3 regions of the Clostridium pasteurianum DSM 525 genome follow, and region 3 is predicted to be linked to each of the others. Evidence: riboswitches for the same ligand, from Rfam matches in the RefSeq annotation. Region 3 holds a riboswitch; each other region holds the start of a gene.
The links. A riboswitch is a leader RNA that binds a small molecule or an ion and turns the genes downstream of it on or off. The one in region 3 is predicted to bind thiamine pyrophosphate.
Positions count from the first base shown of each region.

Region 1: linked by a shared signal. The riboswitch ahead of thiW (energy coupling factor transporter S component ThiW) and the one ahead of thiC (phosphomethylpyrimidine synthase ThiC) in region 3 are both predicted to bind thiamine pyrophosphate.
Region 2: linked by a shared signal. The riboswitch ahead of thiT (energy-coupled thiamine transporter ThiT) and the one ahead of thiC (phosphomethylpyrimidine synthase ThiC) in region 3 are both predicted to bind thiamine pyrophosphate.

Region 1 is NZ_CP009268.1:3,275,228-3,286,558, forward strand. Features, by position in the region: gene CLPA_RS14800 (ECF transporter S component) at 1-405, shown strand, start outside; gene CLPA_RS14805 (HutD family protein) at 539-1,156, shown strand; gene CLPA_RS14810 (GMC family oxidoreductase) at 1,657-3,396, opposite strand; gene CLPA_RS14815 (UPF0158 family protein) at 4,249-4,719, opposite strand; gene CLPA_RS14820 (hypothetical protein) at 4,738-4,959, opposite strand; partial or broken gene CLPA_RS14825 (PDDEXK nuclease domain-containing protein) at 5,093-5,248, opposite strand; gene CLPA_RS14830 (hypothetical protein) at 5,530-5,958, shown strand; gene CLPA_RS14835 (DUF2200 domain-containing protein) at 5,921-6,271, opposite strand; partial or broken gene CLPA_RS22165 (ATPase) at 6,580-6,711, opposite strand; partial or broken gene CLPA_RS14840 (hydroxyethylthiazole kinase) at 6,937-7,354, opposite strand; gene thiW (energy coupling factor transporter S component ThiW) at 7,317-7,868, opposite strand; TPP riboswitch at 8,178-8,282, opposite strand; gene CLPA_RS14850 (hypothetical protein) at 8,496-11,331, opposite strand, start outside.
Region 2 is NZ_CP009268.1:2,785,654-2,796,984, reverse strand. Features, by position in the region: gene CLPA_RS12750 (glycosyltransferase family 39 protein) at 1-539, shown strand, start outside; gene CLPA_RS12745 (aspartyl-phosphate phosphatase Spo0E family protein) at 815-991, opposite strand; gene glpX (class II fructose-bisphosphatase) at 1,450-2,421, shown strand; gene hprK (HPr(Ser) kinase/phosphatase) at 2,461-3,372, shown strand; gene CLPA_RS12730 (5-formyltetrahydrofolate cyclo-ligase) at 3,359-3,937, shown strand; gene CLPA_RS12725 (aminopeptidase) at 4,157-5,566, shown strand; gene CLPA_RS12720 (PHP domain-containing protein) at 5,665-6,498, opposite strand; gene CLPA_RS12715 (DUF4883 family protein) at 6,572-7,057, opposite strand; gene CLPA_RS12710 (tRNA threonylcarbamoyladenosine dehydratase) at 7,242-8,000, shown strand; gene CLPA_RS12705 (MTH1187 family thiamine-binding protein) at 8,177-8,482, opposite strand; gene thiT (energy-coupled thiamine transporter ThiT) at 8,498-9,166, opposite strand; TPP riboswitch at 9,237-9,335, opposite strand; gene CLPA_RS12695 (cation diffusion facilitator family transporter) at 9,390-10,244, opposite strand; gene CLPA_RS12690 (ABC-F family ATP-binding cassette domain-containing protein) at 10,562-11,331, shown strand, end outside.
Region 3 is NZ_CP009268.1:3,594,322-3,605,652, reverse strand. Features, by position in the region: gene CLPA_RS16250 (alpha/beta hydrolase) at 337-1,218, opposite strand; gene CLPA_RS16245 (EAL domain-containing protein) at 1,484-4,357, shown strand; gene CLPA_RS16240 (GGDEF domain-containing protein) at 4,439-4,948, opposite strand; gene CLPA_RS16235 (tetratricopeptide repeat protein) at 5,099-6,649, opposite strand; TPP riboswitch at 6,812-6,911, shown strand; gene thiC (phosphomethylpyrimidine synthase ThiC) at 7,035-8,336, shown strand; gene thiS (sulfur carrier protein ThiS) at 8,430-8,624, shown strand; gene CLPA_RS16220 (thiazole synthase) at 8,730-9,494, shown strand; gene thiH (2-iminoacetate synthase ThiH) at 9,507-10,616, shown strand; gene CLPA_RS16210 (thiamine phosphate synthase) at 10,619-11,221, shown strand.

The sequences.
Region 1 (11,331 bases), 320 kb from region 3:
TTATTACTGGCAGCCTCAATATGCGGTTTATGGATTGGACTCGGAATAGGTATACTTACTCCAATTCTGGCATTTATATTAGGACAACTGCCAGCTCCTTTCGGTCCTTTTATTCCATTTATAATAATAGGAAACTCCATATTTATTATATTGTATTATAATTTTAGCAAGATAAACAAATTCGGACAAGTTTTAGGGGTAATAATAGGCGCGGTAGCTAAATTTTTGTTCTTATATTTATGTGCTACAAAAATTATACTAGCTTTAAAGATCATAACAAATCCTAAAATAATTACTAAGCTTTCTACTGCCATGGGATTTTTACAACTAATAACTGCCTTAGTTGGAGGCATAGCTGCAATTATACTTTTATCACTTTTAAAAAGTAGAAAACAACTTTACTGATGTTAGTAGTATATCTAGTAACTTTAACCATAAATCAATTAATATTTTGAACTCACTTTAACTTAATTGATTATATATATATCTTTCAATATAATAAACATAAAAGATATATAAAAAGAGGTGCAATTAATATATGAAATATAATGTAGAATTACTAAGGCAAGAAAATTATAAGCCAACATTTTGGTCTGGAGGCATGGCTACGGAACTGACAACATATCCCATAAATTCTGATTATGCCAGTAAAAACTTTTTATGGAGGTTGGGAGTTGCTAAAATTGATATACCAGAATCTACTTTTAGTAGTCTACCAAAAATTTCACGTAAATTTATGGTTATAGAAGGAAAAATAACTCTCGACCATGAAAATAAGTACAAGAAACCACTTAACTCCTTTGAGCAAGACAACTTTATGGGCGATTGGAAAACTAAAACTTATGGTAAAGCTTCTGTTTTTAATTTAATGACAAGAGAAAATTATAATGGTGAATTACTTCATCTTAATATTAGTCCTAGCAGACATCTTAAATTCCAATATAAAACTCCATTAAATAAAGATTTAGCAGCAATTTGTTTTTACACTGTAAATGGTGGATTTAATTCTACTATTAATGATAAAGTTTTTGAAACTGTTAAAAATGATTTGATTTTAATTAACTGTGTAAATTCAAGCTATACTCATGAATTTATGCTTTCTAACAATACTTCAGAAATTACTAATATAATAGTAAGCATAATTTATCGTAATTAACTCATCTAACTCTAAATTACTTTTGCATAAAATCCCATCTTATGTTAAAAATAACGAGGAGATGACTGAAAGTCAGATCCTTGCTACTTTCTTTACCACTCATCGGAATGGAAATAAAACTATCTATTATCTATTATTCTAAATCTATATTTTTTCAAATTAATCTGAAAATTTCTATCTAACTGTCCTATCTTTTTATTTCCATTTTGTACTATATATTCTTCAGGAGTCATAAAAACCGAATAAAAATCTTTATTCCTAAGTATTCGCTCTCCTTCAATTCCTACTATGCACTCATTACTGCCACGAATTAAGAAATATCCAAGGCAATTAGCCTTGGATTAATAGCAAACAGAAACCTCCAGTTTCTGTTATAACCTCAGATGTACAATCTTTCGAAAATCTTTTACTATTTTTTTACCAAGTCACTGTTACCTTTGCGAAGATGCTAGGAAATGCCATGGGTTTTTGCGAACATAGTGAGCTTGTTAATCGTAAAATTACTTATCATCCAGTGGACCACAAATTGGAATATTTTCTCGGATAAATCGTACTGCGTTTAATCCTATCATCTGAGATGCTGTGGAAGTATTACCATCTGGTAAAATAGGCGCCACAGAAAGATCAGCTACTTTAAGCTTTTTAGTTCCAAATACATTCAGAAATCCGTCAACAACTCCTTCACTAATATTTCTTCCCATTTTACAATGCCCGCCAAAATGAGAAAAATTATTGTAGGAGGCTCTAGCATAAGCAGCAAGCTGTTGTCGCTTTTCTTCTTCATCTGCTAATTGGAATATATTTTCAGGAGGATAGACAACGTTATAAATGCCATCAGGGTCTAGTTCTCGGGCTTTCATCATAATATTATAAGTCTCAATATATTGGTCCACTATAAAATTTAAGTCATCAGTATTATCTAAAGCATTGAACCTAATGGAAGGATAAGCTTCAGGATCACTGTGTGCAGCTATAATTGTTCCTTTACTTTTTGAGTTCAGGTCCAAAATTGCAATACTCATTATATTGCTCTGTTTTGCAGGATCAAATTGCCAACCATTAATGAATACATCTTGAATTGGAACAAAAAATGGAACTGGAAGACCTACTAATTGAAGCCGACGGCCAGGTCCTTCATCCTTTTTAAAAGCACCTAGAGTTAATGGTATGTCAGGGTCTGCAGACAATACCTGCAGTAGTCGATTTGTTTCTACTTCTACCCCCATTCCAACATAATAATGAGTTTTAAAATTGTAACCAACATTAGGGCTCTCAACCAATGTTGATATCCCTGCTTCGGCAAGATCCGAGGATCTTCCTATTCCTGAACGCTGTAAAATCACCGATGAGAAAAGACCTGCAGAAACAATAACTCCTTTTTGTGCAAAAGCCCTTTGGGACTCACCATCTCTGACAAACTCCACGCCAACAGCAATATTATTCCCATTTTTTTGTTTAAATAAAATCTTATTTACTGTTGTTTTTGCAAAAATAGTCAACTTTCTCAGTCCAATTCCAAACTCATCCGGTTGGAATTGATCTCCTTGTGTTACAATATTTTCATTTAAATAGCCGCTTGCAGTAGATGAACGAACATACTTCCCATCAACTTCTTGCTGGATATATTGTGCTTTGAAACTCGTACAATTCCTTATGCCTGTATTATAATCTTCAACAATTGGGATACTCAAAACTTCTGACGTTGCTTCAGTCAAAGTGGCGATAAGTCCATTATTAGGAATCTTTTGCTGTCTAACATAGATGGGACCTTTTGTTCCACGTTCTCTGGAATTTTGTGTATTTCCCGTGTAGGTTTCATTCTGTATAAATAAGGAACGTACATTCTCATAACTCCATTGCCTTCCAACAAGCCTTGCCCACTCATCATAAAGGTTACGACTTCCTCTTACTGAAGTCATATAATTATGCTGTGAGCTGCCTCCAATTACTCTTCCACCAGATAATTTAAGCTGACGACCAACCTCTTGTTCTATATTAGACAGAGCATTAAAAGAAAGTTTATTATCATTAGCTAAAATGTCTGCTATTTCAATAGAAGGACTACTGTTTGTCATATTTGTTCCTGCTTCAAGAACAAGAACAGAAATCCTTTTATCATCGGTTAATTTTTTGGCGATTATTCCTCCAGCTGTTCCAGCTCCAATAACTATATAATCAAAAATATCATTTTCAGGATACTGATTTTTCACAAATACCACTACCTTTTTTTTACAATTCATTGTATTCGTGCCACAACTAAAAAGTGACTAACTAGTGGTAAATATGTAATTCTCACAAAAGATAAAAATGAAATTTCTGAAGAACCATCAGTTTCATCACATATTGTAATATGTTTGCTTTAGGAAACTGTAATTGGGTTTCTTTTAATTATGTTGCTAAAGATTATTTTGGTAATAAATAACTATACTCTGATTTACTTTTTGTTGAATAGTTATTTTTCACTTTGCCTTTTTATAAATGAAATTCCTTTATGGATTCAGAAACAATCAAAAATAATGTTTCATGCAATACTTCATTAATTAATGCGTTAACGATAAACTATCAGTTCCTGTTATATTTTTTTAGAATTCCAATAAAATAATTATTTAAATCATACCATGATTTATCCTTATCATCTATAAATTCATCAATATGCTTCTTTAAAAAAGTAATATTATATTCAATATAATCATTCAATTTATATATATTTTTACTTGTTTTTATTTTATCAGAATTTTCTGTGATAATCTATATATTAGCATACATCATTGTATAAAATTGTTTTCTGTAAAATAGGAGTAAAGCAAAACGCTACTTAAAAATTACTTTATTAAGCAGAAACTGTCGGTTCCTGCTATAGGTTTAGTAGAATTAGAGAATTGCTTCTCCAAGCCCCTTACAAAACCGTACTTAAGGATAAATAAAACTTTTTCATTCTCGTCAAATTAGCAAAATAAATTTAATGCTCTTAAATAATATTCATGACCCTCAGGGATTTTTGCGAACGTAGTGAGCTTACTAATAAATATATAGTTATAAAACTTGAAATATGATTTCATTCCTCTTAATATAAATGAGTAGGTTAGCCCCATTTATCTATTAATTTCTAATCCATTATCACTACACCAATCTAATGCAATTTTCTTGAATTTATCATCCTTAAATTTGTACCATTTCTTTTCTACATTAAATCTTATGGCTGCATCCTTAAATCTCCTAAAAGCTCCCTTTCCACTTAATGCATTTAATAGCTTATTGGATGTTTTATCATTATCTAAGGAATAACAAAATTGAACCATAATATTATACTCATTAATATCAAACTTGGATGGCAAAGAAATATAATTATCCCAATTTTCTTCCACGTCAATGGCAGCTTCAACATCATCTCGCTGCCATTCTAGTAGCTCCTCTAAATCATCTTCATCATAATCCTCAGCCATTCTTCTTGCCTCATCATCTATATAAATAATTTTACCTGTAACCTTATTATAATAATAGTTTCCCTCATCATTAGCTAATTCTATTGCTTGTAATACATCTTCTATTTTAACTTTTTTCATTTTTACATTCTCCTTAATTTAGAATGGTAGCTCATCATCAGAGACATCATAATTATCCGACTCTTCCACTGTATATTTTTCTCTATCTTCTTTAAACAAACCATAAGGTAATGCGTTTTCAGTAAAGCCAGCTATAAACTCCATTCCATATAGCTCTTTTAAATATTCTTCGTATTGTTCCTCTGACCATATTTCATCGGTATTATTTTTATGCTTTTTAGTTTTTTTCTTATTACTCATACTTATATGTACTATCTCCTGTTAAATTTCAACTTAATTTTATATCAAAAAAATTTTTTTTAAAGTGATTATTAATAACAAATTTTCACTCTTCCAATTCTTCCTCTAACTCTTCAATTGTAGGCAAGCTTCCTTTTAATTCTACAACCACATAGCATCTTAATTTTACATGATAAAATAATAAATCTAGATAATAATCCTCTCCTGCAACATTTAAATGATATTGATTCCCTATAAATGCAAAACCTGAACCTAACTCTAACAAAAACTTAGTAATTCTCTTTACTAACTGATTATGATACTGTGGTGTCAGTCCCCTAGGACTTCACAGTGGCTGCTTGTTAACAATTGCAGGGATGTCTGCAGGAAATCTACAGGTAAATACTGGGCTCCCGCGTACAATGTCTTGGAAAAAGATTGTTCCAAATAATAGAACGTAAAAATTACTGATATCTTATATGGTACTTTTTTTATTCTATAAATAAAATTTAGAAAAATTAGTTAATTAAGAGTATAATTATTATAAAACTTAGATTGCAAAATCATCTAAAACTATTTGGGGGAATATGAATGAAAATTTATAGATTATCTTCAGAACAGCTTAATAAATCCATGTCTAGAATATTTCTACGAACAATATCCTTATGTATACTAGCTTTAGTTATTGGGATATATATAAGTTCGAGAAGCGGTGCAGTAAGTATATTAACTTTTTTTAGTGTAATTATTTTTATATCTATAGTATTAACAATATCAATACAAAAAGGATTAAGAAAACAAAAAGAATCTTTGCTCACATATGAATTAATAATTTCAGATAATTATATAGCAAAAAAACAATTGAATTTTCCAATTATAGAAATTGAATACAATAGTATTTTTTCTATTGAAGAAATATCTAATAAAGGCTTGATTATAAAAGCCAAAGATGAAAGTAAGGTAATAGGAATACCTTATTATTTTATTTTCTTAATATTTTCTCCATTGTTTTACCTTTAGCTAACTCATCAATTAATTTATCTAAATACCTAATTTGTCGCATTAATTCATCTTCTATTTCTTCCACCCGATATCCACAAATAACGCCTTTGATGAGTGAAACATTCGGATTAATATGAGGTGCTTGCTTAAAGAATGTTTCTAAATTCACTTCATTATTTATTTGTTGTTGTAATGAATCTCTATCATAACCGGTAAGCCAAAAAATGATTTCATTTACTTCATTTTTTGTTCTTCCTTTTTTCTCTACTTTTTGTATATAAAGTCCATAGATATTTGAAAAAGACATTGTATAAATGCGTGTTCTCTCCATTTTGAAATTCTCCTTTTATAAAACGATTATACATTATACTCATACTTATACAAACAAATTGAAATGTTTCAGTAATATTTACCATTCTATGTCCTTGGAGGTCTAGGCTAATTTCTTAACTAATTCTTCTGCCTCTGCTATTTCCTACTTTCATCATTATTTAGAGCCTCTTTTATATTATTCTCAACAGTTTCTAAAGAATCATAACAGGATTGATTTATTGAAGCTAAAGTACCTTTACTAATATGCTGATTAAAAAGGTCTTCAAAAAATTCTTCCTGCCTGTCATAGGGAATAAATTGATATTGTTTTATGTTTTTAATAATACTTTTACCCGAAAGCGTAGTTTCTTGATTAAAGGATATACTATTTTTAATATAAAAATTTATAAGTTTTATAGCCTCTCATGCACATTTAATTTGAAGATTACTATCTTTCCATAACATCACCTCCAATAAAATTAACACCTTTATTATATAGTATAATCTAAAAAATGATTTATATAAACATACTTTTCTTTATTTTACCAAAACACAAGCCTTATGTTAAAAATAACGAGATATGACTGAAAATCAGATCCTTGCTAGCTGAATTTAAAGCATTAGCAAGCAGAAACTTCCAGTTTATCCTATAATGTCAGTCCCTATAGTGAGGGCTTGCCCGAACTTGCCAACATCAATTCCCTTTGCACTACTATTAGTACCCCAGATTACTTTTATCTCAGACATATTACCCTTAATGACATTGGGATGGCACTGTGAAATAAATTTCTTTGCATAATCTAAACGAAGACTGCTGCAGCCTACACCTACAAGGTCAATCACTTGGGGAATTTTTCTTTTAAAAGCTGTTTCACCTGAAATAAGCATAGATTCCATTCTAATATCCGTTATATTTCCAAGGTTAGCTGCAAAGGCTTTAAATCTCTGAAACCTCTAAAGGATGTTCAGCCATAATAGGTTTTGCACCAAGGGCAAGTATAATATTTGCACAATCATTTATTGAAATTGGATTTGTAATATAATGAATAAGCGGTTTTTTAAATTTAATATTCTTCTTTATTTCCAATAGGCTGTTTATCATATGCTTCTTCCCCCAAACTTCTCTGAATTTTTGCAAGCATACCTGACAGGCTTAATGCTTGTAAAAAAGCAAATGCAATTATTCCTCCAATAATTGTAGCCATAAAAAACAACGGAACATAGAACAGCCATGTAAGCCCTGCTCTCCCCCAAATAAATGTCATAACAGGATATGACATTAAAGCTCCTATAATACCAGTTCCTATAACCTCACCTAAAACAGCAAAAATCAAATTTCCTTTGGATGCTCTGTATAAAACTCCAGACAAGAAAGCACCAAAAACTGCACCAGTTAAAGCTAAAGGAGGAATTGCCATAACAGCCATTCTTAATATTCCAATCATTACAGCACAAAGCAATGCATACCAAGGTCCAAGAATAACAGCACATACAATGTTAATAACGCTGGACATAGGACACATTCCTTCAATTCGAAGGATTGGTGAAATTACAACCCCCATGGCCACCATCATTGCCATCATAATTCTTTTTAATAGCTTTGAGTTTCTTTCCATAATAAAAAACACCTTCCTAATAAATTTATTTTCTAAATATGTCATATAGAAAATAAATCCATCACGAAAGCATAATTACAGCATAACTAAACAGCAATTTCCTATATGACAACATCATAAAGTCGGTCGAAGCTCAAAAGCTTCCTCTCACCTTGAAACACAAGTTCCCTCGCTATTTAGTTATATTTTGCCATACAAGCTAAGGATGCTCCTCTTCAGCTTGTGAAAGATATACTCTTTGAAGCATAAAAAATGGAATATACCAAATAAGGCATATTCCATTTATACTCATAAAATAACTAATCAAACAGCATAAATCAAATATTTCCTTACGTCGGCATTATCCGAATCAAGTTATGGGTCGAAGCTTAAACTTCCTCTCAGCCTGCATTACAAGCTCCCCTTTTGAAAAAAATTATATCACATAATTTTCCTAAATTCAACACAATCTCCAAATCTTCTGTAGATTTACAGTCACCATCAGCATTGCGCTTATAAGTTCCCTTATATGGATTTTCGTTCGAATATATAGGTCGTTGTTTGTAATTTGCTCTTGGAACATTTATTGTCAGAACATCTTTTCCTTCAATACTTAATTTCTGTATATTCTCATCAATTAATAAATTTTTAAAACAATTTAATTTGCTCTTCTATTTTAAATCTTGATGCTATAATTTCTTCCTTTTCTTCCTCACCTTTCGCATGTTCACTTTTCAAGTATTTAACACCACTTTTAAGCTTAGAGGATATAAGGTTTAAAACATAAATATTATCAAATCTATTGTATATGGAATCCCCTCCAAGCCCTGTAAAACATATAAGTTGAGTATTGCTCTTTTTAGCAATGTCTATTAATGGTTTTAAAAGATGGGCAGAACTTGTTTGTGCGAAAGGATTATCCATTATAAGCACCTTGCCGCTTTCCTTTCTACTGAAGATATCACTATCATCTTTTCTCATATAGGATAATAAGCTTGATAATATTACAAATGCTGAAAGGAAACCCTCTCCCCCTGAATTTTTCGAAACTTCATCCCAAGAAATCTGTCTCTGTTTATCCTCTTCTATTTTGTATAATTTAATATTTACTGTTCCAATTCCAACAACTCCATCATATAACTTATTTATATTGATATTATTGCTGATAATATCCTCTATATCTTCATTCTGCTCTAAAGCTTTTATGCTTTGCTCTCTTATTCTCTCAATATATTCCTTTAACCTTACCTTATAAAGCTCTTTATTTTCTTCCCAAGCAGATACACTTATGTTTAGCATTTTTAATCTTTTTGTTCCAATAGTTATGGATGAATTGCCATCTATCTTTTCAATATTCTCATGAACATCTTTTATATATTCTAATATGCTCTCTAATATTTTCCCCTCTTCTTTTTCTATGAGTTCAATGTCTGCCATCAACTTTTCCATAATCAACCCATAAGAATTAACAACTAAATTAAGCTGCTCCTTAAACTCTCTTGGTTTTCCAATTAAACTCTTCAGCGTCTGAATTGGCTCCTTAAACAAGCTTTCCTGTTTAAATTCATCCTTTATCTCAGTATCAACAACTAAATTTGTGAGATTTTTTTCTCTTTCATTTTCTTGTGCTTTTACATTATTTAAGTCTCTTTTTAGTTTTCCTACAGCACTATCTAATTCATTTAAGTCTATGTTTACATCAACTTTATCTGTAACATTTAAATTATTAAACTCATTCAAGCTGGTTAAATTATTTTCAATTTTTGCTTTAACTTTATTAACATCTGACTTCTTACTATTAGTTTCCACAATCTCTAATTTCAGTTTTTCTATTTCTAGTTTAAAATTTTTATCTATTAATAAACTCTTTGTTTTAGGCTCTTCCTTATTAAACTTAGCTTTAAGCTTACCCTTTAAATCTTCTAATTTACTTACAGCAATACCATGTGCTTTATCAAATTTATTGTGTTCATCCTTTAAATTATTGTATTTTTCATTTTCTTTTTGAAGTTCATCTTTTAATTCAAACTCCTTCTGAGTATCAAAAGTTTCATTAGTATACTCAACTTCTTTTACTTCATATTTATCAGCTTTTAAAATAAGCTCGCTATGTATCCCATTAAATTCTTCATTAAGCTTATTTATTTTATTTTTTAATTCTTTTTCTGAACTTGTAATATCCTTTGTCAAGGCATTATATTCAGATATTAAATCTTCCCTATCCTTTTCAATTAAAATTCCTGATTTATAAATATTAAACTCTGCAAGTCCCTTTGAAGCTTTTTCTTCTTCAATATTATAAAAATTAATCGCACTGCTACATTCCTTTATTCCTTTTTCAATATCGCTTATTCTGCTTTCAGCTTTTTCTATTTGATTATGTATTGCACTTAGGCCTTCCAGCACTCTCGCTAAAGAAATTTTATTCTTTTTATACTTTTCATAGGCTTCTAAAAGTTCTTTAAACGCTTTTGCTTTATCAATATTTTTTTGAATATCCTTCTCTAAAAGCTGTACTCTTTCTTTATAATTTTTTATTTCATCCTTAATGCTTAATATACTCTTTTCTAAAGCAATTTCTCTTTCTCTTAATTCAGAAGCTTCCACTTTTAAATTGCTGATTTCTTTTTTTAACCCTTCGTATACCTCTAAAGTCAAAGCTGAATATTTTATTATGTTTCTTTTTTCTTCGTAAAAAGCGATATTTTCACTCTTTTCATTTATCTTTACTTGTACTGCTTGTGCTTCTTTAACTTTAGCATCTATCAGCTTTAAAAGCTCACTTTCATTTAACAGTTTATTATTAAAGGATATAAAAAAGCTAATTCCATTTAAATGGGCAATGTCTCCATTCATAATATTAGTACTCGTCTCAAGCTCTCTTCTATTTATTATTGATATTGGAGAAGAAGTAAATATATCCAAAAGCTCTTTTTCAAAAAGTTCAATTTCCTTAGAGTCCATTATTAAGGAGTATGGAATAAAAGGATTATCCTTTACAAGCTTTTCGTTCTTTTCTAATGGATACCCATTTTTCTTTAGCCATTCCATTCCGTAAATTATACTGATATCTTTTTCTCTAAGTTTTTCTTCTATATCCTTAGACAGCTCTAAAACTTTGCCGGTTTTAAGTTTTATGAGCTCACTATTTAAATTATCAAGTAACTTTTTTAACTTTGCTTCATCCTCTTTTAACATTTCTATTTTTCTGTCAAAAGCATTGATTATATTTTCATAATCAAAAACCTTATCTTCCTCAAAATCAATAAACTTAATTATTTCCTTTCTTCTCTCTATTTCCTCTTCTGCCTTTTCAAATTCGGAATTTTTATTGCTCAATTTATTTTTAACAGCAGAGCTTTTTGCAAAATTCCTTAATTTTTCACTTTCCTTGCTTTTTAATTTTTCTTCATTCTGCAATATTTTTTCGCTGATATTTTTTCTTTCTTTATCTATCGAATTGCCTTCATCACTAATTTCTTTA
Region 2 (11,331 bases), 810 kb from region 3:
GAGGAGGAAATGGATCTTCACCTTATGGTGGACTTGAACTTCTATCTGAAGGAGGAATGGGGGTCAGAATGGGGAATAATGGCCTTAATTCAAATACAAAACTTATAGAATTTTTACAAAAAAATAAGACTTCTAAACAAAAATATCTACTTGTAGTTTCTAATTCAAATTCTGCGTCAGATATAATAATTAATACAGGAGAACCTGTAATGTCTATTGGAGGTTTCCTTGGCAAAAATAATGCTATTACATTAGAAGAATTCAAGAAAATGGTTGTAAATGGAGAAATAAGATATGTAATGGCAGGTGGCATGGGACAAGGAAATGGAAGCAGTGATATAATGAACTGGGTTAAACAAAATGGCAAACTTGTTTCTTCCAGTGAATATAGTGATTCAGATAACATCAGTAATAATGTGAGTGATTCCAATTCAAATAGTATATCAAATTCAAAAAATGATAATAGAGATGATGGAAGAAATGGAAATTCATCACAACAGCTTTATGATTTAAATTCTTATACAGAAGCTAATAATTAATTAAATAGATGAATCTTAAGATTATCTTTCCTGAAAAGAAATAAATATTTACAGATATTTGGTAAGAATTCTAGATATTCACTAAAATCACATTTCAATAATTTGTTATCAATATTAGAATGCTTAAAGCTGTCTTGCAATGTATATACATAGTAAGACAGCATATTTTTTACTAATTAATTTAAATAAAAAAATAAGTATGCTTTAAGCATACCTAACAAATAATATATATAAATTAAAATATAAAATGCAATCAAAAAAATCATTTAAAATAATTAAGATGCTTTTTTTAATAATTTTCGTGCATTGTGATATTCAACTAATAGTTTGTCCAATTTTTGACTGTAAGTAACTACTTTATCGTCAGTTAAAGAATTATTGAGTAAAAGCTTATATAGCTCATTTCTCAGATCATCTATTTCACTGACTAAAAGATTCAAGTTATAATCCATATTAAACCCTCCTTATTTCAAATTACCCCTTATCTTTTTGACTGCAAATTTATTTTACCAAATTATGCATCACATGTAAAATGATTTTAAAAGCCATTAAAAAACATAAATCTACATCTGATGTCAATTTACACTTAAATTCAAAGATTTATTCAAATTTACTGTTTTTGGTATGTGTTCGAAGATGTTGAAAAAAGCTATCTGTTATAATATGTAAATGACGGAATGTGTCATATATTTTATCTAATATAACTAATTATTCAAAGTTGTTTTTTTTGTAGAATAATTGTGTTATAATATTTATGTAAAATAGGTTATTTATAAAGCAAATATATTTTTACTGATATATTTAATCATAAAATGAGGTTGAAGACAACAGATATCATGTATGGATATATTGGTTGTTTTTTAATATGCTAAAATTTGGACACAGAAATATTCAGGAGGTAATTTTATTTATGTTGAAAGTTGATATAACAATGGCTCTCGTAAGAGTAACAGAAGCTGCGGCTATAAGATCAGCAAAATTTATGGGAAGAGGAGATAAAATAGCTGCAGATCAAGCAGCAGTGGATGGAATGGAAAAGGCTTTTGATTTAATGCCTGTAAGAGGAACTGTTGTAATTGGAGAAGGGGAGCTTGATAAGGCACCTATGCTTTATATAGGTCAAAAAGTTGGAATGAATAAACCTGATATGCCTGAAATGGATATAGCAGTTGATCCCTTAGATGGAACTATTTTAATTGCTAAAGGATCCCCTAATGCCATAGCAGTTGTTGCTATGGGACCAAAGGGAAGCCTGCTTCATGCACCAGATATGTATATGAAAAAAATAGCTGTAGGTGCTGGTGCTAAAGGTGCAATAGACATAGATAAAAGTGTTGCTGAAAATGTAATAAGTGTGGCAAAAGCACTTAATAAAGATGTGACGGAACTCACAGTAGTAGTTCAAGAGAGAGAAAGACATGATTACATAGTTCAGGAAGCAAGGGATATTGGAGCAAGAGTTAGACTGTTTGGAGAAGGAGATGTGGCTACCATTTTGGCTTGCGGATTTGAAGAGTCAGGAATAGATTTGTTCATGGGAATTGGAGGAGCTCCAGAAGGAGTTATTGCAGCAACAGCTATAAAATGTATGGGCGGAGAAATGCAGGCAAGACTTATGCCTTATAGTGAAGAAGAAAAGATAAGATGTAAGTCCATGGGTATTGAAGATGTAAATAAAACATTAAATATAGATGATTTGGTAAAATCAGATGATGTTCTCTTTGCAGCTACAGGTATAACAGATGGAGATCTTCTTAAGGGTGTTTCCTATTCTAAAAGGAGATTTGCTACTACGCATTCTATTGTCATGAGCTCTGAAACTGGTGTAGTAAGGTTTGTTGAAGGAAGACATGATTTAAGTAAGAGCGAATTAGTAATATAATAATATTTAATTATAAATTCATGAAAGGCGTGATATTTAATGCCTGTTAAGGTTAAAACATTAGTAGAAGATTTAGGGTTAGAAGTACTTATTGCAGGATCAGAGGAGACAGAAGTTTGCTTAAGTGACATAAACAGGCCTGGATTGCAATTTGCTGGATTTTATAATTATTTTGCCAACGAGAGAATACAGATTGTAGGGAAAACAGAATGGAGCTTTTTGGAGGCAATGAGATCTGAAATAAGAAAAAAAAGATTGAAAAAATTTTTTCAATTTGAAACTCCATGTATAATTATAGCAAGGGATCTTATACCTCATGAAGAATTTATAGAAGAAGCTACGAGAAGAAACACATGGCTTGTTAGGTCTAATGCTATTACTACTAGATTTATAAGTAAGGTTATGAATTATTTGGATGATAAATTGGCACCGGAAACAAGACTTCATGGAGTTCTAGTGGATGTATATGGTTTTGGTATACTTATAACCGGTGAAAGCGGTATAGGTAAAAGTGAAACGGCTTTGGAGCTTATAAAAAGAGGCCATAGGCTTATAGCTGATGATGCAGTTGATATCAAAGCTATTGAGGGAGTATTACATGCAAGATCACCATTTATAACTTCAGGAATGCTTGAAGTCAGAGGGATGGGTATAATAGATGTTCCAGCCCTGTATGGTCTTAGTTCTGTTTTGGAAACAAAAACTATTGATTTAGTTATGTATTTAGAACAATGGAAAGAAGGCAAGGATTATGATAGACTTGGGATAGATAACGAATGTATAGAAATTCTGAATGTTCCCGTAAGAAAAATGACATTGCCTATAAGACCGGGTAGAAATTTAGCTGTCATAATTGAAGCGGCTGCAGCAAATTATAGATATGGACTTAGCTGTAAGATATCACCAGTGGAAACAATTAATCATAGAATGGATGTGAATGAAGACGAGTAATGCAAAAAGTGATTTTAGAGAATGTATAGCTAAAAGAAGAGAAGAATTATCCTTATCAGACAAAAAAGAAAAAGACAGTGCTATATATGAAATAATAACTAAAAGTAAGGAATTTATTGAAGCAGAAGTTCTATTTATCTATGTAAGTTTTGGTAAGGAAGTGGATACACACAATATAATAAAATACGCTCTTAATTTAGGTAAAAAAGTCTGCGCTCCAAGGGTTATCAGTCGCTTAAGTGGAATGAAAGCACTTAAAGTAAATGATTTAGAAGAACTTGAATTGAGCAGCTATGGAATTTTAGAACCAAAGGATACAGCAGAAGAAGTAAAGTTAGACGATATGGATTTGGCTATAATTCCAGGCTTGGCTTTTGACTTAAAAGGAGATAGAATTGGCTACGGTGGTGGTTTTTATGATAGGTTTTTTTCAAATAAAAACTCACGTGTAAAAAAAATGGCTTTAGCTTATGGATTTCAACTATTTGATAAAATTCCTATAGAAGATCACGACATGTCTATTGATTGTATAGCAACTGAAAATGCTTTGAAAAGTATTAGATAGTATATATTAGGTAGAATAGTACATAAGTATAGTAATGATTACATTGCTATATCTATTTTAGCATATAGAAGTAAATTCTTTATATGATAGATAATTAATTTAATACTTTGTTATAATAAAGTGTTAGAATAATAGCTGTACAGGGGTGTATAGTTGCTCTAAATTTAGTGGAAGTACCAATTCCACTAGATAAAATTCATTGAACTGGGAGGGAATGTTATGTCAGATAAAAAGAGTGATTTGGAAAAAAACTATGAGTATGCATGGCAAAAGTATTCTCAAGGAGATTTAACTAAAATATTTGAATTGGCAGATAGATATAAAAATTTCATATCTATATGTAAAACTGAAAGAGAGTGTATTGCTGAATTTATAAAACTAGCAAGAAAACAGGGCTATTCAGATATAAATGATATTATAAATGATGGTAAGACATTAAAAGCTGGAGATAAAGTATATGCAAATAATAGAGGAAAAAGTTTGGCTTTGTATGTAATAGGTAAAGAACCTTTTGAGAAGGGATTAAAAATATTAGGAGCTCATGTAGATTCACCAAGAATGGATTTAAAACAGAATCCTCTTTATGAGGATACAGATCTGGCAATGCTTGAAACTCATTATTATGGTGGAATAAAAAAATATCAATGGGTTACTATACCTCTTGCAATACATGGAGTAATAGTAAAAAAAGATGGAGAAATAATAAATGTAATTATTGGAGAAGATGAGTCGGATCCAGTCTTTGGAGTATCAGATCTCTTAATACATTTATCTCAGGATCAGCTTAAAAAATCTTTAGCTACTGGTATTACGGGAGAAGATTTAAACATACTAGTTGGTAGTATACCATCATCAGACAAGGATATAAAAACTAAAGTTAAGTACAATATACTTAAAATTTTGAATGAAAAATATAATATAAGTGAAGAAGATTTTGTATCTGCAGAACTGGAAGTTGTCCCTGCCGGAAAGGCCAGAGATTATGGTTTTGATAAGAGTATGATTATGGGGTATGGTCAAGATGACAGAATATGTGCCTATACTTCCTTTGAAGCTATGATGGATATAAATGAAACTGATAAGACCTGCGTAACAATACTAGCTGATAAAGAGGAGATTGGGAGTGTTGGAGCTACTGGTATGCATTCAAAATTCTTTGAAAATGCTACGGCAGAAGTGGTGCAATGTGCCGGAGATTATAATGATATAAAGCTTAAGAGAGCTCTTGCCAATTCTAAAATGTTATCTTCCGATGTAAGTGCAGCTTTTGATCCAAACTATCCTTCTGTTATGGAAAAGAAAAATACAGCTTATCTTGGAAAGGGTGTTGTGTTTAATAAATATACAGGAGCAAGAGGGAAGTCTGGTTGTAATGATGCTAGGGCTGAATATTTAGCTGAAATAAGGGCTATGATGGATAAGCATAATGTTTCCTGGCAGACTTCAGAACTTGGCAAGGTGGACCAAGGTGGTGGTGGAACTATAGCATACATACTTGCACAATATGGCATGGATGTAATAGATTCCGGAGTAGCACTTTTAAATATGCATGCTCCTTGGGAGATTTCCAGCAAAGTAGATATTTACGAAACCCAAAATGCCTATAGGGCTTTTCTGATAGAAGCCTAATTATCAGTGAATTTTAAAAACTTCTGAGTGTGTATTTTAAAATGATTGAAACACATTCAGAAGTTTTTTTATAAATATACAGGATATCTACATAGCATCTATTGATTAAATTTCTTAAGAAATTTTTCTATATTATAAGAATCCAAATAAACAGAACCTAGAGTACCATGTTTTGTATCAGCTTTTTCACCACTGTGAAAATCAGAACCAGCAGTTATTAATTTATTATAATCTTTAGCTAGTTTTAATAGTCTTTCAGTATCCTCAGAAGTGTTAAGGGGATAAATGGCTTCTATTCCATCAAAATCAAACTTCAGTAACTCCTTCACTGGAGTTTTTTTCGCCAATACAGGATGAGCAAGTACAACAATGGAATTTACAGATCTGAGTAATTGTATCCCCTCTTCTAGTGGAAGTTTTTTATTTGGAACATATGCCGGGCTTCCTTCATTTATAATGTTTTTAAAAATATAGTCTATAGTATAGTTGTATCCAGCATTTATTATAGCTTTCGCAATATGAGGTCTTGCCACTACGCCATTTGCACTTTGGAGAACCTTTTTATAGTCAATGTCTATATCAAAAAATTTTTTTAGATTACTTGTTATAATTTCAGCTCTTTTTACTCTATAATCAGTTAAATTCTTTAGAAAATCCTGAAAATCACTGTTATTAAAAGAATCATCTTTAAAATAAGCAAGTACATGAATGCTTTCATCATTGTATCGTGTTGAAAGTTCCATACCAGGGATTACTTTTAAATTTAATTTATTGCCTGCTAGGACAGCTTTATTAATACCTTTTGTAGTATCATGATCAGTAATTGCCATAATATCTATATCTTTAGTCTTGGCTAAAGTTACTAACTCTTCTGGAGAAAGTTTTCCATCGGATTCTGTTGAATGACTGTGAAAATCACCTTTAAAATACATTAATTAAATCACTTCTTTCCTATTTTACATTAGAAATATTATATACTAATAATGATAATAATGAAATAGTGTTTTAATCTCTTGGAATGGAGTATTTACAAAGTGAAAAAAGATTATAGGATACAGGTATATTCTCCATACTGATATAATCTTTATTATAAGAGCCATCCCAAGGATATACAGATATATATTTTTCATTAAATACTTCTATGACATACTTGTCCGTTTTAAATGTAAAATAAATTTTATAAGTGGGCTTTCCTGGTAAGTCTTTTGGTTTACTTATGAAATCCTTTCTGCTGAGATAAAAAATAAAATTTTTAACTGTATCATTTTGATCTTTAGTAAGAGTATGTTCTCTATAAAAATTAGTGTCTAGTATTATTCCTAAAAATGAATTTTCAAATTTCATGTCTCTAGTAAGCAAATTTGTATAATAAAAATTATAGGGTTTTTGACGTTTTAAAAGTGAGGTGGAATTAGCATCAAGACTACAGCCTGTAATACTTAAAGTAAGAACAATTATAATTCCTATGTAAATTAATTTATTAACTTTCAATGCTATTACTCCTTTTGTAAGTATTCTCTAAATTAAAATATGAAAATATTAGAGTTTTTATTACAATATTAAATTTTAAAAATTAAAATAGTTATTTTGAAGATAATTATAGGTGTGATATAATTTAGTATGCTAATGTTTTATGAAAGTTATGATTTTTATTTATAAAAGGAGAGATATTTAAATGCCACAGCATTCTTTGTCAAGAACAGAGCTTTTGATTGGAAAAAAATCTTTAGATAAATTAGAAAATAGTAAGGTAGTAGTGTTTGGTATAGGTGGTGTAGGAAGTTTTACAGTAGAAGCACTGGCTAGGGGAGGAATAGGTAAACTTGTACTCGTAGACGATGATACAGTTTGTTTAACCAATATAAATAGACAGATTCATGCTACCTTTAAAAGTATAAGTAAACCCAAGGTAGAAGTTATGAAGGATAGGATACTTAGTATAAATCCTAGATGTGAAGTGACAATACATCAGACCTTTGTAAAAGAAGATAATATAAGTGATATTATTGGATTAGATACAGACTATGTAGTAGATGCTATAGATACTGTATCATCAAAAATATCATTAATATTATGGTGTAAGGAGCATAATATTGAAATTATAAGCTGTATGGGTACAGGAAATAAACTGGATCCAACTAAATTTCAGGTTACAGATATATATAAGACAAAAATATGTCCTTTAGCGAAGGTAATGAGACATGAAATGAGAAAGAGAGGAGTAAAGTCTTTAAAAGTTTTATATTCTGAAGAAATTCCCTTAAAGCCTAAAGAAGATGAAGTTATAACTTGCAAGGAAGGCTGTGTGTGTACTGGAGGAACAAAAAAATGTCTTGCTAAAAGACAGATACCTGGGAGTATATCTTTTGTACCTCCTGTAGCTGGGATGATAATAGGAGGAGAAGTTATAAAGGATATAATAGGGATTAGTTAATTTTATATTTTAAGTGATATATAATGGGAACTGAATTTTATAGGCAGGTATATGCTTGTTCTATGAATAATCCAGAAAAGCTGTATGATTTTTAGTTATATAAATTTTTGCAGCTTTTCTAGATTGACAAATCTCAATAATTAATTTATGAGAAAAATGTACTATGAAAAATAATTTTAGCTGCTTTTTCTGTTTTTATGATGCCTTAATTTATCTTCTATAGTTAATCCAGTTTTTTTCTCATCTATTCTGACTACGGTTATTACTCTTTCACTGCCAACTTCAAAGGGAATTCGGTGAACTTTTTTTATAAGCTCAAAGACTTCATCATATTCACCTTCAACGGTGGTACTCATAGCTCCTATTTCATATTTTAAGCCGCTATTCTTTATATAGTCAATGGCTGCGTCTACCTGCCTATATAGTTCTTCTTCTGAAACAGCGGGAACTAAGGGCATAACGGCTATATCTGCAATTACCATATATTATCATCTCCTCTATCTGTAAACATTATTTTTTTCATTTTTACTTAACATACTTATTGGTAATAATGCAATTAAGAATACACAAATTATACCATCTGTAAGCATAAATGTGCCATTTACAACTAAAGAATAAATTATTGGAGACATTTCCTTTGGAGCAAAACTTCCAAAGAATACTACTCCAGATATAAAATGAAATATAAATTTTGCAAAAATAGCAACTATGGCTCCAATTACTTTTTTAGATTTAAAGTATCCAGCCAGACCAAGTGCCATGGATGGAAGGGGATAATCAAACAGCAGTTGTATAGGATGAAGTATATAAGGATCTAAGAATAAAGTAATTATTCCATGGAGGAACCCTGTTAAAAAACCAATCTCTGGACCATATATCAATGCTATTATAAGTATAGGTACTAGGCTTCCAAGGGTTACACTGCCGCCTTGGGGGAAATGATACAGCCTAAAAATTTGAAGTACTGCAGATAAAGCCAGGGCTATCCCGATCCTAGTAGTAATTTTAGGCGTTATCTTAATCCTTTTGATTTTTATGAATACAAAAATTAGAATTAGTACGCCTATTAAAGTGATTATAGCTGTAGGATGCTTCAGTATCTCAGCTAAATTTTGCGTTAATGAAAAAACTTTAACAGGAAAGAGTTTTAAATTAAAAAAATTCATGTGAAAACCTCCTATAATAATTTTACTAGGAGACCTAATGTCGTTAAAAGATTAAATAATATAATAAAGGGCTAAAGAAAAAATGCTTTCCTACGCTAGAATTATCTAGATCAGGTCTGAGGGTTAATGAACACCATTTCTCAGCCATTAGGCACCCCTAGCTAATTTGTAAATTATGTTCTTATAAATTATATTACAATAGCAAGAGGTTTACAATATTGTTTTATTGATGATATGGTTCCACATGAATTAGTGTGTTAGAATCAGGAAAAATAGTTTTTATGTCCTTTTCTATGAAATTGCATAAATTATGAGCTTCTATTAAGGAATAATCTGAATCTACAAGCAAGTGAAGGTCTATTTCACGGGTATAGCCACTTTTTCGTGTTCTAAGTTTATGATAAGATTTTACTTCGGGATACTTTTTTATAATATCTAAGATTTTACCTATATCTTCAGAAGATAATCGACTGTCTACTAGATCTTTCATGGATTTTTTTACGAGACTTATAGATGTTTTTATGATTAAAGAGGCAACTATGATAGCTGAAATTGAATCAAATATTCTTAAACCAGTTATTTTTAAAACTATAAGACCTGCAAATACACCAAAAGAAGTAAACACATCAGTCAATAGATGTAGGGCATCTGCTTCTAAAGCAATGGATTTTTCTTTTTTTGATATTCTCAATATATTAAGAGAAATTATGAGATTAATTACAGTGGAAATAAACATAATTAGTAATCCAGAATGTATATTTTCTATGGAGGAACCAGAAAAGAGTTTATTTAAAGATTCATATACTATAATAATTCCGGCAAATAAAATTAAAAGGGCTTCAACAAAACCAGATACATTCTCATATTTACCATGACCAAAAGGGTGATCTTTATCCTCTGATTTGCTAGCTTTTTTTATAGAAAAAAAAGCTATAAGGCTAGCAATTAAATCAATAGAGGAATGAATTCCTTCTGATATTACACTTATGGAGTTCATAGATATTCCTGCGGAAATTTTAAATATAACCAGTATACTATTTGATGCTATAGATAAAAAAGCACCATTTTGTTTGTTCATTTTTATCTCTCCAGTTATAATTATTTCAATTGATAATAGAAACAAAATCATTATGTTTTATTATATGTGATTATATAAGAGTTGTTCACAAAAAAATATTTATATAATTATTGATTATGATTGTCAATTGATATTGAATGGAAATTGATTTTGCAGTATTCAGGTAAACTAATTGAATTTATTTATTACGTAAAATTATAAAAATGAACATAATTTTAAAAGACTTACTCTGTATATATAAGTTTGTTATAATTAAGAAAGGTATAATAATATTAATATAAAATTTGATATGGATTATACGGAAAGGAAGATACTAGATGAATTTAATATCTCTTGAGAATATAAATAAAAGTTATGGAGAAAAAATATTATTTAATGATATTTCACTTGGAATAAATGAAGGACAAAAAATTGGATTGATAGGAGTTAATGGTACTGGAAAATCTACTCTTCTAAAGATTATAGCTGGAATAGATACTGCGGATACAGGAAAAATTATAAAAAAGAATAAATTAAGAATAGAGTATCTGTCTCAAAGTACAAATTTTACAAAGGATGATAGGGTTATTGAAGCTGTTTTTAAAGGTAATTCACCAATAATGATATTATTAAGGGAGTACGAAAAAGTTGTGGAGAAACTCTCTAAAAATCCTCAGGATACTATACTTCAAAGTGATTTCAACAGACTTTCAGAAAAAATGGACACATTAGAGGCATGGAACATTGAAAGTGATGCAAAAACTATTTTGACAAAGCTTGGCATAAACAATTTTGAAGACAATGTAGAAAAACTGTCAGGAGGGCAACGAAAAAGAATAGCATTGGCAGGGGCTCTCATATCACCTTGTGATTTACTTATATTGGATGAACCTACTAATCATATAGATGATGAAACTGTAAGCTGGCTGGAAAACTATTTAAATGGAAGAAAAGGATCAGTAATTATGATTACTCATGATAGATATTTTCTTGATAGAGTTGCCAATGAAATATTGGAATTGTATAAAGGAAAATTATACAGCTATGAGGGAAATTACAGTAAATATCTTGAAAGTAAATTGGATAGATTGAGTAAAATGGAAGCTAA
Region 3 (11,331 bases):
AATTTATTTTCAGTTTGATGTAAACAAAATTTATACATAAGATAATTTATTTAAGTAAATTATCTTATGTATAAAAATTTTTTAGTAACAATGTTGTTTCACCTAACTAACTTGGCGTAAGTCTCCAATTTCTTCAAGTGGGAGTTCAACGCCAAGTAAGCCATGTATTTGCAGTTCTAAAATTTAGATGGGGTAAAAGCACCCCTACCTGAATTAAGAAACTTGCTTCAATATAATTATATCACGTAACAAAAATAGACCTCTTAAATTTACAGAAATTTTACTGTTTTTTTATTTAAGGAGTCTATTTTAAAAATTAATATATACATAAAAAGTTTAAGAGTGCAGTTCATGAGAAATAGAATTTGCAGCTCCTATATTAGAAGATACAGTTTTACTAATCCATTCACCTATATTAGAAAATATCTTTTTATTGCATAATTCGTTATGAAGGGAGTGGTATAGTCCTTCATAGATTTTAATAGTGCACAAGTTATTAGGAACTTTTTCAGCAAAAAGTTTACTTTTTTCTGAAGAAGTTATTTTATCTGAATCACCATGAATTAATAATAATGGAACATTAAAATTTGAAGCATTATCTATAGCCCATAATCCTGCTCTGTATGCAGTAGTGAAAAGCCTGGCTGAAATACAGCTATGGGTCAATGGATCATTTGAATAAGCCTGAAGGATATCGGGATTATGAGATAGCGCAGCTTCATTAACTATATTATCTACTAAAAATGATGGCCATATTTTGTTAAGTAAAAAGGTAAAATACAGTTTAGATTTAGGTGGATCTGAATACAGACTAAGCCAAGGGCTGCTTATTATAACTCCATTAATATCTGGCTTGCGTCTCAGTACATAATTCAATGTTAGATTTCCTCCAAAACTATGACCGTAAAAAAATGTAGGTACTTTACCAAAATGTTTTTTTGCAAAATTTAATAATATATCTATATCATCCATAAAAATTTCATAAGAAGGGGTATGACCTCTTTTTCCTTCTGATTTTCCATGTCCTCTGAGGTCAAAGGCTATTACGGCAAATTTATTCTTATTAATATAATTTACTAATCCACTGTACCAGTTACTATGATCGCCAAGACCATGTATTATGCATAAAACACCTTTTATATCTCCATTTGGAATCCATTCTCTAAAAAATAATTTAGTTCCATCTATAGCATCATGATAAAATTCTTTTATTTCCATATATAATCACCTCAAGTTATAAATATTTTAATTTTATTGTATTTAAATAAAACCAAGTATTCATATATGTATTATATATAATATAACATTATTATTCAAGAATGTCTATAGATATACGAAAATAAATTATATGATTAAATAATTGTCTATGACAAATTTTAAATACAGTGGATTATAATTGAAAAATTATTAGAAAAAAATTCAAAAAGTTAGTATAATTATATGTAATATTATTTATAACTAACAAACTAATTTGGAGGAAATAATGCTTATCAAAACAAGACTGCCGTTAATGATGATTTTATTGTCATTGATTCCTTTATTTTTACTAAGTTTTTTAATATATAGACATACATCTAAGGTCCTTATAACAAATAGTAAAGTAAATATATTACAGACTACTAATGCCTATAGTAGCGCTTTGGCAGCTGTTATAGATGGACAGAGAAGAGAGGTAAACAGCTCAAAAGAGAGCTTGGGTATAATCAATGTATTAAGTAATAGATCAAGAAATAAAGATGACTCATTTTATCATTCCAAAGAAGTATTAAATCTAAATAAATCTCTTAAGGAAAATAAAGATAATTTCCCTGAAATTCAACATTCACTTGTAATAGATTTAAATGGAAATGTAATTGCCAGCAGTGAGGAGAATGCTTTAAAATTTAATGTAATTGATAGAGAATATTTTAAAGATTCTATAAAAGGTAAAACATTTATTAGTAATACATTAATTTCTAAAGCCAGTAATAAATTAATAGTGGTAGTATCTTCTCCAGTAAAAGATTTAGATGATAACATAATTGGAGTTTATGCCAATGCCATATATATAGATTACTTTCAAAAATTTATATTAAATATTAAAAATGGAGATACTGGATATGCATACATAGTTGATAAAGATGGAAATATTATTGCTCATCCAGATTCTAAAAAGATAGGTAAAAAATCCGAAAACACTAAGCTTATAGATATTTTGAGAAATATTAAAGATAGCAATAAAGTTTATGATGGTTTAGATGTATATACTTATGATAATAAAGATAAATTAATGGGATATAAAACAATTCCAGAATTAAAATGGACTTTTGTATTCACAAAAAATATAGCTGAAGTGAACGAACCAGCTTATGGTGAACTGAAAATAATAATGTCAGTGGCAGCATTTATATTTATATTATCTGTATTTATAAGTATTTTTGCATCAAGATCTATAACTAAACCTATTGGATATTTAATAAATGTAATGAATAAAGCGCGAAAGGGAGATTTAAACTCTTTATGTGAGTATAAATCCAATGACGAATTAGGAATGCTTACAGGAAACTACAATAATATGATAAAAAAACTTAACAATAGTTATGAAGAACTTTCAGCAGTGTATGAAGAATTATCTGCTACAGAAGAGGAACTTAGAAGCCAATATGATGAATTGATTGAAAATAAAGAAGCTCTTGAAGTAAGTGAATGTAGATATAAGGAAGTATTAAATGGTATTAATGATGCCTTATGGGAATATGACGTAAATACTGGTAGGTTTTTTGCTTCGGATAAATGGTATGATATAACAGGGTATCAAACTGAGCATTATAACATTCTAAAATTAATAGAAAAAGCAGTTTTCCCTAAATGTAAGAAAAAGCTATATGATGATATAAAAAAACATATAAATCTTAAAACTCCTTGGTTTGAAACAGAAGTTAAAATAAATGCAGGAGATGGTAAAATAAAATGGATTTTAAATAAAGGTAAGGTTATCAAAGATGATGATGGTAGAATTTTAAAATATTCAGGTATAATATCAGATGTTACGGTAAAAAAGAAGGCTGAGCTTAGAGTAAAACAACTAGCATATTTTGATACACTAACAGGACTTCCAAATAGGACTAACTTTATTGATCAACTAGATAATGAAGTGAGAAACTATGAAAGAGATAAAAAAATGGGTGCAGTACTTTTTGTTGATTTAGATGATTTTAAAAGAGTAAATGATTCTTTAGGACATGATGAAGGAGACAAACTGTTAAAGACTATAGGAAATGAGTTTTTTCACACTATTGATGAAAAAAATACTGTTTGCAGATTTGGCGGAGATGAATTTTTAATTTTGCTCAGAGATGTAAGTGGAAAAGATGAAATTATAGATATAGTAAATAATTTAATAGATATATTTAATAATGGTTTTGAATTTAACAAAAAACGTGCATTTATAACGTGCAGTATAGGAATATGCATGTTTCCAAAAGATGGGAAGAATAATAATTCCATTTTAAAAAATGCTGATACAGCTATGTACAAGGCCAAAGAGACAGGAAAAAATAGATATGAATTTTACGATGGAGAAATGTCCAAAGGCTTAAATAGGTATATACAAATAGAAAAAATTCTTAGAAGTTCCATTCATAATAATGAAATATATTTATGTTATCAACCGCAAGTTGAATTAAAAACTGGTAAAATTATAGGAACAGAAGCTCTTATAAGAATTGAAAGTAAAGAGGCTGGTTTTGTGTCTCCAGGTGAATTTATACCTGTAGCAGAGAAATCAGGACTTATTATACAAATAGGTGAATGGGTTATGAAAACAGCTTTTAAACAAAATAAAGAATGGATAAAAAAAGGATATGGTGAAAAACGTATTTCTGTTAATGTTTCATCAATACAACTTAAACAGAGTAATTTTGTAGAAAGTGTAAAGAAATGTATAGAAGAAACTGGTATATCACCTGAGTTAGTAGAAATAGAAATAACGGAAAGCGTTTTAATGGAATCTCTTGAAACAAATGTGGAAATACTGAAACAACTTAGAAGTTTTGGAGTAAGGACTTCTTTAGATGATTTTGGAACAGGATATTCTTCATTAAATTATTTGAGAATAATGCCTATAGATACTTTGAAAATTGATAAATCCTTTATAGACGATATTCATTTTAATAGAAAGCAGGAAGCTATAGTAGATGGTATAGTAAATATTGCTCATAATCTAGAAATAGAAATAGTAGTAGAGGGAGTTGAAACTCGAGAGCAGCTCAATATATTAAAACAAAAAGGATGCAATATCATTCAGGGATATATCTTTAGTAAACCAGTGACTGCAGAAAACATAGATGAAATAATAAAGAAGACAATATTATTTTAATAGAAAAATAAGTATTTTCATGTATTAATAAAAGGACTTTTAAAATACAATATAGGTTTTAAAAGTCCTTACTTAATTAATCTATTTTAAAATATAACCTGCTATTTGATTTCTTCCCCGTTCCTTTGCCAGATATAAAGCCGTATCTGCTTGTCTTATAAATTCATTTATAGTTATGTTTTCATTGGGAATGACAGAAGCTGCCCCTAATGTTATGGTCACTATATTTTTGATGTTTGAAAATTCATGCTTTAAATTTAAATATTCTATCTGTTTTCTAAACTTTTCTCCAAGGTTTAAAACTTCACCTAAGCTAACTTTTGGGAAAATTATTACAAATTCATCGCCTCCATATCTAGCAGCTATATATTTTTTATCAATGTAATTTGAAAGAGCGGAACCGATTAAAGATAGACATTTATCACCCTGAACATGACCATAATTATCATTATATTGTTTAAAACAGTCTACATCCAATAAAATTAAAGATAAATTATATTTATTTTTCTTTGCCAGGTCCCATTGTATGTTCATGACCTTGTCAAATTTTCTTCTATTAGGAATACCTGTTAAACTATCATTTTCCGATATATATAATAATTTGTTATTTAATTGTTCAAGCTCCTTTTGTATTTTCTTTCTGTAGTCAATTTCAGTTTTAAGGCTGTTAGATTTAATAGCATTGTTTACAGCTATTGAAGCATAGGTGATAATACCTTTAACATTTCTATATCCAATGGCTTAAAGGCTTTTAATACTACTTTGAACTGTCATAACTCCTAATAAGATATCATCCATTATGAGAGGACAGTAAATGGCGGATTTTGCTGATATAGTATTAATATAATTTGGATTATCTACATATCTTGAATATTCATTCTCTATATCATTTATTATAACTAATTGTCTATTTCTTAAATAATAGGCAGCTATATTTGATTTACTGGTAATAGATGCATTTGGAACATTTATGATTTTATTATTTTCACTATAATAATTATATTGAAGAATTTCATTATCTGTATTATACAATGCAATACCAAAAATAGATATATCAATAAAATCTCTAACGCTATTGCATAGAATATTCAATATTTTATCTAAATTTAAAGTAGAAGTAATTTTTTGTCCTAGCTCACTTATTATAGATATATTTTTAATACTTTCTATGAGTTTTTCAAATCTTTTTCTGAAATTTTCACTCTTCTTCATTATGTTAAGTTTTTCTTCTTCTAATTTCTGGAGTTTAATTTTTGAGTTAATATTATTAAGTCTCTGAGTACATATAACTTTTTCTAATTTGTCGTGATATTTAAAATATAACTTATAATATTCATAAGCTTTATCATCATTTTTTAACTCCTCGTACAAACTAAAAAGCTTTTTGCACACTTCTATGGTTTTAAAAATAATATTATTTTCTACAGATATATTAAAGGCAATTTTTAACTTGTCTAATGCCAGGGAGAGATTTCCTCTATTTTTAAGATAATCACTGTAATCTAAAAGTATATTAATCTTGTAAAATAAAAAAGTTTCTTTTAGGTCTATATTTAATGCTTTACAAAAATATTCATTTGATTTTGTAAAATTTCCTTTTTTTTCATATATAAGAGCTAATATTCTGTATACTTCTGGTAAGACTAATTTATAATTGAAAGAGTTCATTATTTCAATGGATTTATTTAAAAGTAATATTGCCTTATCATAATTTCCACTTAAATAATTCATTTCTCCTAGATTATATAAGGACACTCCAAAGGTAGATTTATAATTTAATTTTTTATCAAAGGTAAGGGCTCTATTATAAAATTTAAAGGCATTTTCATAATCTTTAAGATTTTTATAGATTTCTCCTATATTAGTAGAAGTTTTTGCAAGATAGAATTTGTAATTGTATTTACTGTAGTAATTTTTATTCACAGACATTTTTAAAGCAGTTTTTTCTGCATCATTATAGTAATCAAAGCTTTTTTCATAGTCTCCTAGATTAAGCAAATTATTGCCTATATATATTAAGGATAAAACTTGTATATCACAAATATCTTCTTTTCTTGATATACTTAGAGATTCAAAAAGGAGGGATAGAGATTTTTCATAATTACCTATGTTGGTTAAAGCTTCACCAACCCTTAGGAGTGAAACAGCCATACCTATAGTATGATTAAATTTTTTACATAATTCATAAGAGTTATTGCCAAATTTTATTGTATTAATGGAATTTTCATATTTAATTTTATCAAGTTTTTCTAAAATCTCATTTATGGTAGTTGCATTGTCACTGTTAATCATAACAATTAATCACTCCAATGTGTTGATAAATTTTATATATTAAAAATATAACAATAAAATGATGTAAATTCAATTATTACTTGATATTTGTACATTAATAAAGTTGAAAAATAATTTTACAATTATAAATTTTAGGAGTATAATGTTATTAAAAATAAAATATTTATTTGCTAGGGGTGCCAAATTGGCTGAGAAGGAAAAATCCTAACTCTATGAACCTGATATGGTTAACACCATCGTAGGGAAGCAAGGGTTTGTATATTATAGAATTACAAAGCTTGCTTTATGCAGGCTTTTATTATACGCATAAAGAGAACAAACCTGATGTTTATCCTGCATCAGGTTTGTTCTCTTTTTAAATTTAAAAATAAAGGAGTGTACTATTATGAATTATACAACACAGATGGATGCAGCAAGAAAAGGAATTATTACAAGAGAAATGAATATTGTTTCAGAAAAAGAAAAGATAGATGTAGAAAAATTAAGAGAATTAATTGCTGAAGGAAAAGTAGTTATACCAGCTAACAAAAATCATAAGTCTTTAGATCCAGAAGGTATTGGAGAAGGTCTTAGAACTAAGATAAATGTAAATTTGGGAATATCAAAAGATTGTTGCAGTATAGAAAAAGAATTAGAAAAAGTTAAAGTGGCTATTGAGATGAAAGCAGAAGCTATAATGGATCTATCTAACTATGGAAAAACTGAAAATATGAGAAAAAGAGTTGTAGAAATGTCTACAGCAATGCTTGGAACTGTTCCCATGTATGATGCTATAGGATTTTGTGATAAGGAACTTCAAGATATAACTGTGGATGAATTCTTTGATGTTGTGGAAAAACATGGACAAGATGGAGTGGATTTCATTACAATTCATGCAGGCCTTAATCGTGAAACTGCAAAAGCGGTTAAAAATAATCCACGATTGACTCAGATAGTATCTAGAGGTGGAAGTCTCTTATTTGCATGGATGGAACTAAATAATAGAGAAAATCCATTCTATGAATATTATGATAGACTTTTAGATATCTGTGAAAAATATGATATAACTATTTCATTAGGAGATGCTTGCAGACCTGGTTCATTAAAGGATGCTACAGATCCAGCACAAGTTAAAGAACTTATAACATTAGGGGAACTTACTAAAAAAGCTTGGGAAAGAAATGTACAAGTTATGATAGAGGGACCTGGACATATGGCACTTAATGAAATAAAGGCAAATATGTTACTTGAAAAAAAATTATGTCATGGTGCACCTTTTTATGTGTTAGGACCTTTAGTTACTGATGTAGCTCCAGGATATGATCATATTACTGCAGCTATAGGTGGAACAGTGGCTGCTTCCAGTGGAGCGGACTTTTTATGTTATGTTACTCCAGCAGAGCATTTGCGTTTGCCATCTCTTGAAGATATGAAAGAAGGAATAATTGCCTTTAAGATTGCAGCACATGCAGCAGATATAGCTAAGGGAATAAAGGGAGCTGTTGAGTGGGATAATGCCATGAGTAAAGCTAGGGCAGAGCTTGATTGGGAAACTATGTTTGATTTAGCTATAGATAGCGATAAGGCTCGTAAATATCGTACGGAATCTTCACCAGAAGATCCAGAAACTTGTACAATGTGTGGAAAAATGTGTTCTATGAGAACAATGAAAAAAGTGCTTAATAATGAGACTTTAAATATAAAATAGAATTTGATTCACAATAGGATTAAAGGGCAAAATTCTTTTTAGTTCGTCTTTTCTCCTATTGTAAATATATGAAGTTTGAGGGAAGTGAATCATATGGTTGTTAACGGAAAAGAAATGAATTTCAGAGATGGTATAACTATAGAAGAATTGTTAAATGAACTCAAAATAGAGGCTTATAAAGTGGTGGCAGAAGTAGATCTAAACATTATAGATAAAACAGAATATGCCACAACTAAGCTTACTAGCGACTCTAAAGTAGAATTAATAAGATTTGTAGGAGGAGGTTAAGGTATCTAGTCTAATAATTTATTAAATTTAGAATTAAAAAATATTAGCATAGCATACTTAATTAATTTTTTACTTTAATATGCTTAAAGTTAGGAGACAATTAAAATGGATGAATTTATTATTGGTGGTACAGAGTTAAAAAGCAGACTTTTTATCGGTAGTGGAAAATATTCTTCAAATAAAGTCATACCAGAACTACTGGAAAAGAGTGGGGCACAAGTTATTACTGCAGCACTTAGAAGGGTAGATTTTGAATCACAAGAAGAGAATATTTTAAATTATTTAAAAAAAGATACAATAATAATGCCTAATACTTCAGGAGCGAGAAATGCAGAAGAAGCTATAAGACTTGCAAGAATTGGAAAGGCAGCAGGATGTGGAAACTGGGTGAAAATAGAAGTTATTTCAGATAATAAATATCTTCTTCCAGATAATATAGAAACAATAAAGGCTACAGAAGTTTTAGCAAAGGAGGGGTTTGTAGTTTTGCCATATATGAATCCAGATCTTCCTGATGCAAAGAGAATGTTAGAAGTTGGTGCAGCTGCAATAATGCCTTTAGGTTCACCTATAGGAAGTAATAGGGGTATTAGAACAAAAGAAATGATTAGAATTCTAATTGAAGAAATAGATCTTCCAATAGTAGTAGATGCAGGTATAGGTAAACCATCAGATGCTGTTTTAGCCATGGAAATGGGGGCATCAGCAGTATTAGTTAATACAGCATTGGCTACTGCAGGAAATCCTGTGCTTATGGCGGAAGCCTTTAAACTTGCCGTTGAAAGTGGTAGAAAAGGATATTTAGCAAAGGCTGGTATGGAGAGAGAATACGCTGAAGCATCTTCACCTTTAACAGGATTTTTAAGATAGGGGGATGGAATAATGAGTTTTTTTGATGTAGCTGCTAGATTACAAGATTATGATTTTGATAGCTTTTTTAATAGTGTAACCAAAGAACAGATTGAATATATATTATCTAAAGATACACTAAGCAAAGAGGACTTTATGTGTCTTTTGTCACCAGCAGCAGAGGACTATATTGAAGTCATGGCACAAAAGGCGCATAAAATAGCAATTAATAATTTTGGCAGATCTGTTACCTTGTATACTCCTATATATATAGCTAATTATTGTGTTAATAAATGTGCATACTGTGGATATAATGTAGAGAATGATGTGCACAGAAAAAAACTTACTATGGAAGAAATTGAAAAAGAAGCACAGGCAATATATGCTTCTGGTTTAAGGCATATAATTCTTCTTACTGGTGAATCAAGATTTCATAGTCCGGTGTCTTATATAAAGGACGCTGTGAAATTATTGAAAAAATATTTTAGTTCTATCTGTATTGAGATATATCCTTTAGAGGAAAATGAATACAGAGAACTTATAGAAGCAGGGGTGGATTCACTTACTATATATCAGGAAACTTATAATATGAAAAAATATGATGAAATTCACTTAGCAGGCCCTAAAAAGAATTATAGATATAGAGTAGAAACTCCTGAAAGAGCTGCAAGAGCTGGAGTAAGAGGAATGGGTGTAGGGGCACTTTATGGACTTGACAGTTGGAGAAAGGAAGCTTATTTTTCCGGACTTCATGCAAGATACATTCAGGATATGTTCCCATACATGGAGATAAGTATGTCTGTACCTAGAATAAGGCCTCACGCAGGAAGTTTTACTGACATTAAAGATGTAACTGATAAAAATTTAGTACAGATAATGCTTGCTTTCAAAATATTCCTTAAAAGGTCAGGAATAAATGTAACTACTAGAGAATCAGCAGAGCTAAGAGATAATCTTATACCACTTGGAGTAACTAAAATTTCAGCAGGAGTTTCTACAGAAGTAGGAGGACATTCTTGTAAAACTGAAGATCAAGGAGAAAAACAGTTTGAAATTTCAGATAAGAGAAGTGTAGGAGAAATAAGAGAAATGCTTAAATCAAATGGATACTGTCCTGTCATGAAGGATTGGGAGTATGTGTAGTTATGAATAGAAAACTCTTTATAATTACAAATAGAAAACTTATAAAAAAAGGTGATTTATATACAGTAACAGAAGCCTGTGTACAAGGTGGAGCAGATGCTATTATTTTAAGAGAAAAAGATCTTTCATCAGAAGAACTTTATATTATGGCCTGTAGATTAAAAAAAATTATTAATAACAAAATACCTCTTATAATTAATGGTAATTATGATGTTGCTGTTAGGTGCAAAACGGAGGGAGTACATTTAAGTTATGATATATTTATTAAATTCAATAATAAATATAATGAATTAAAAGGTGTATCAATTCATTCCTTAGAAGAAGCTAAAATGGTAAATAATATGAATGCTGACTATATTTTGACCGGTCATATATTTAATACAGCTTGTAAAGCAGGACTTCCTGGAAGAGGAATAGAGTTTTTGAAGGATATTTGTGGAAATTTGTCATTACCAGTTATTGCAATAGGCGGTATAGATGAAAATAACATTAACAGCGTTCTAGAAGCAGGAGCTAGCGGAGCAGCCATAATGTCATCTGTTATGGAAGCTGATAATCCTAAAGATGTTGTATATAAAATGAAAAGTATTATTAATAATTTTTAGTGTAAATAATACAACAATTATGATGCGTAATTTTACTAAGAAAAGTGTATATAAGACATATGAAAATGAATATATACATTTTTCTATGTAAAATTTGTTTTTTTATTGAT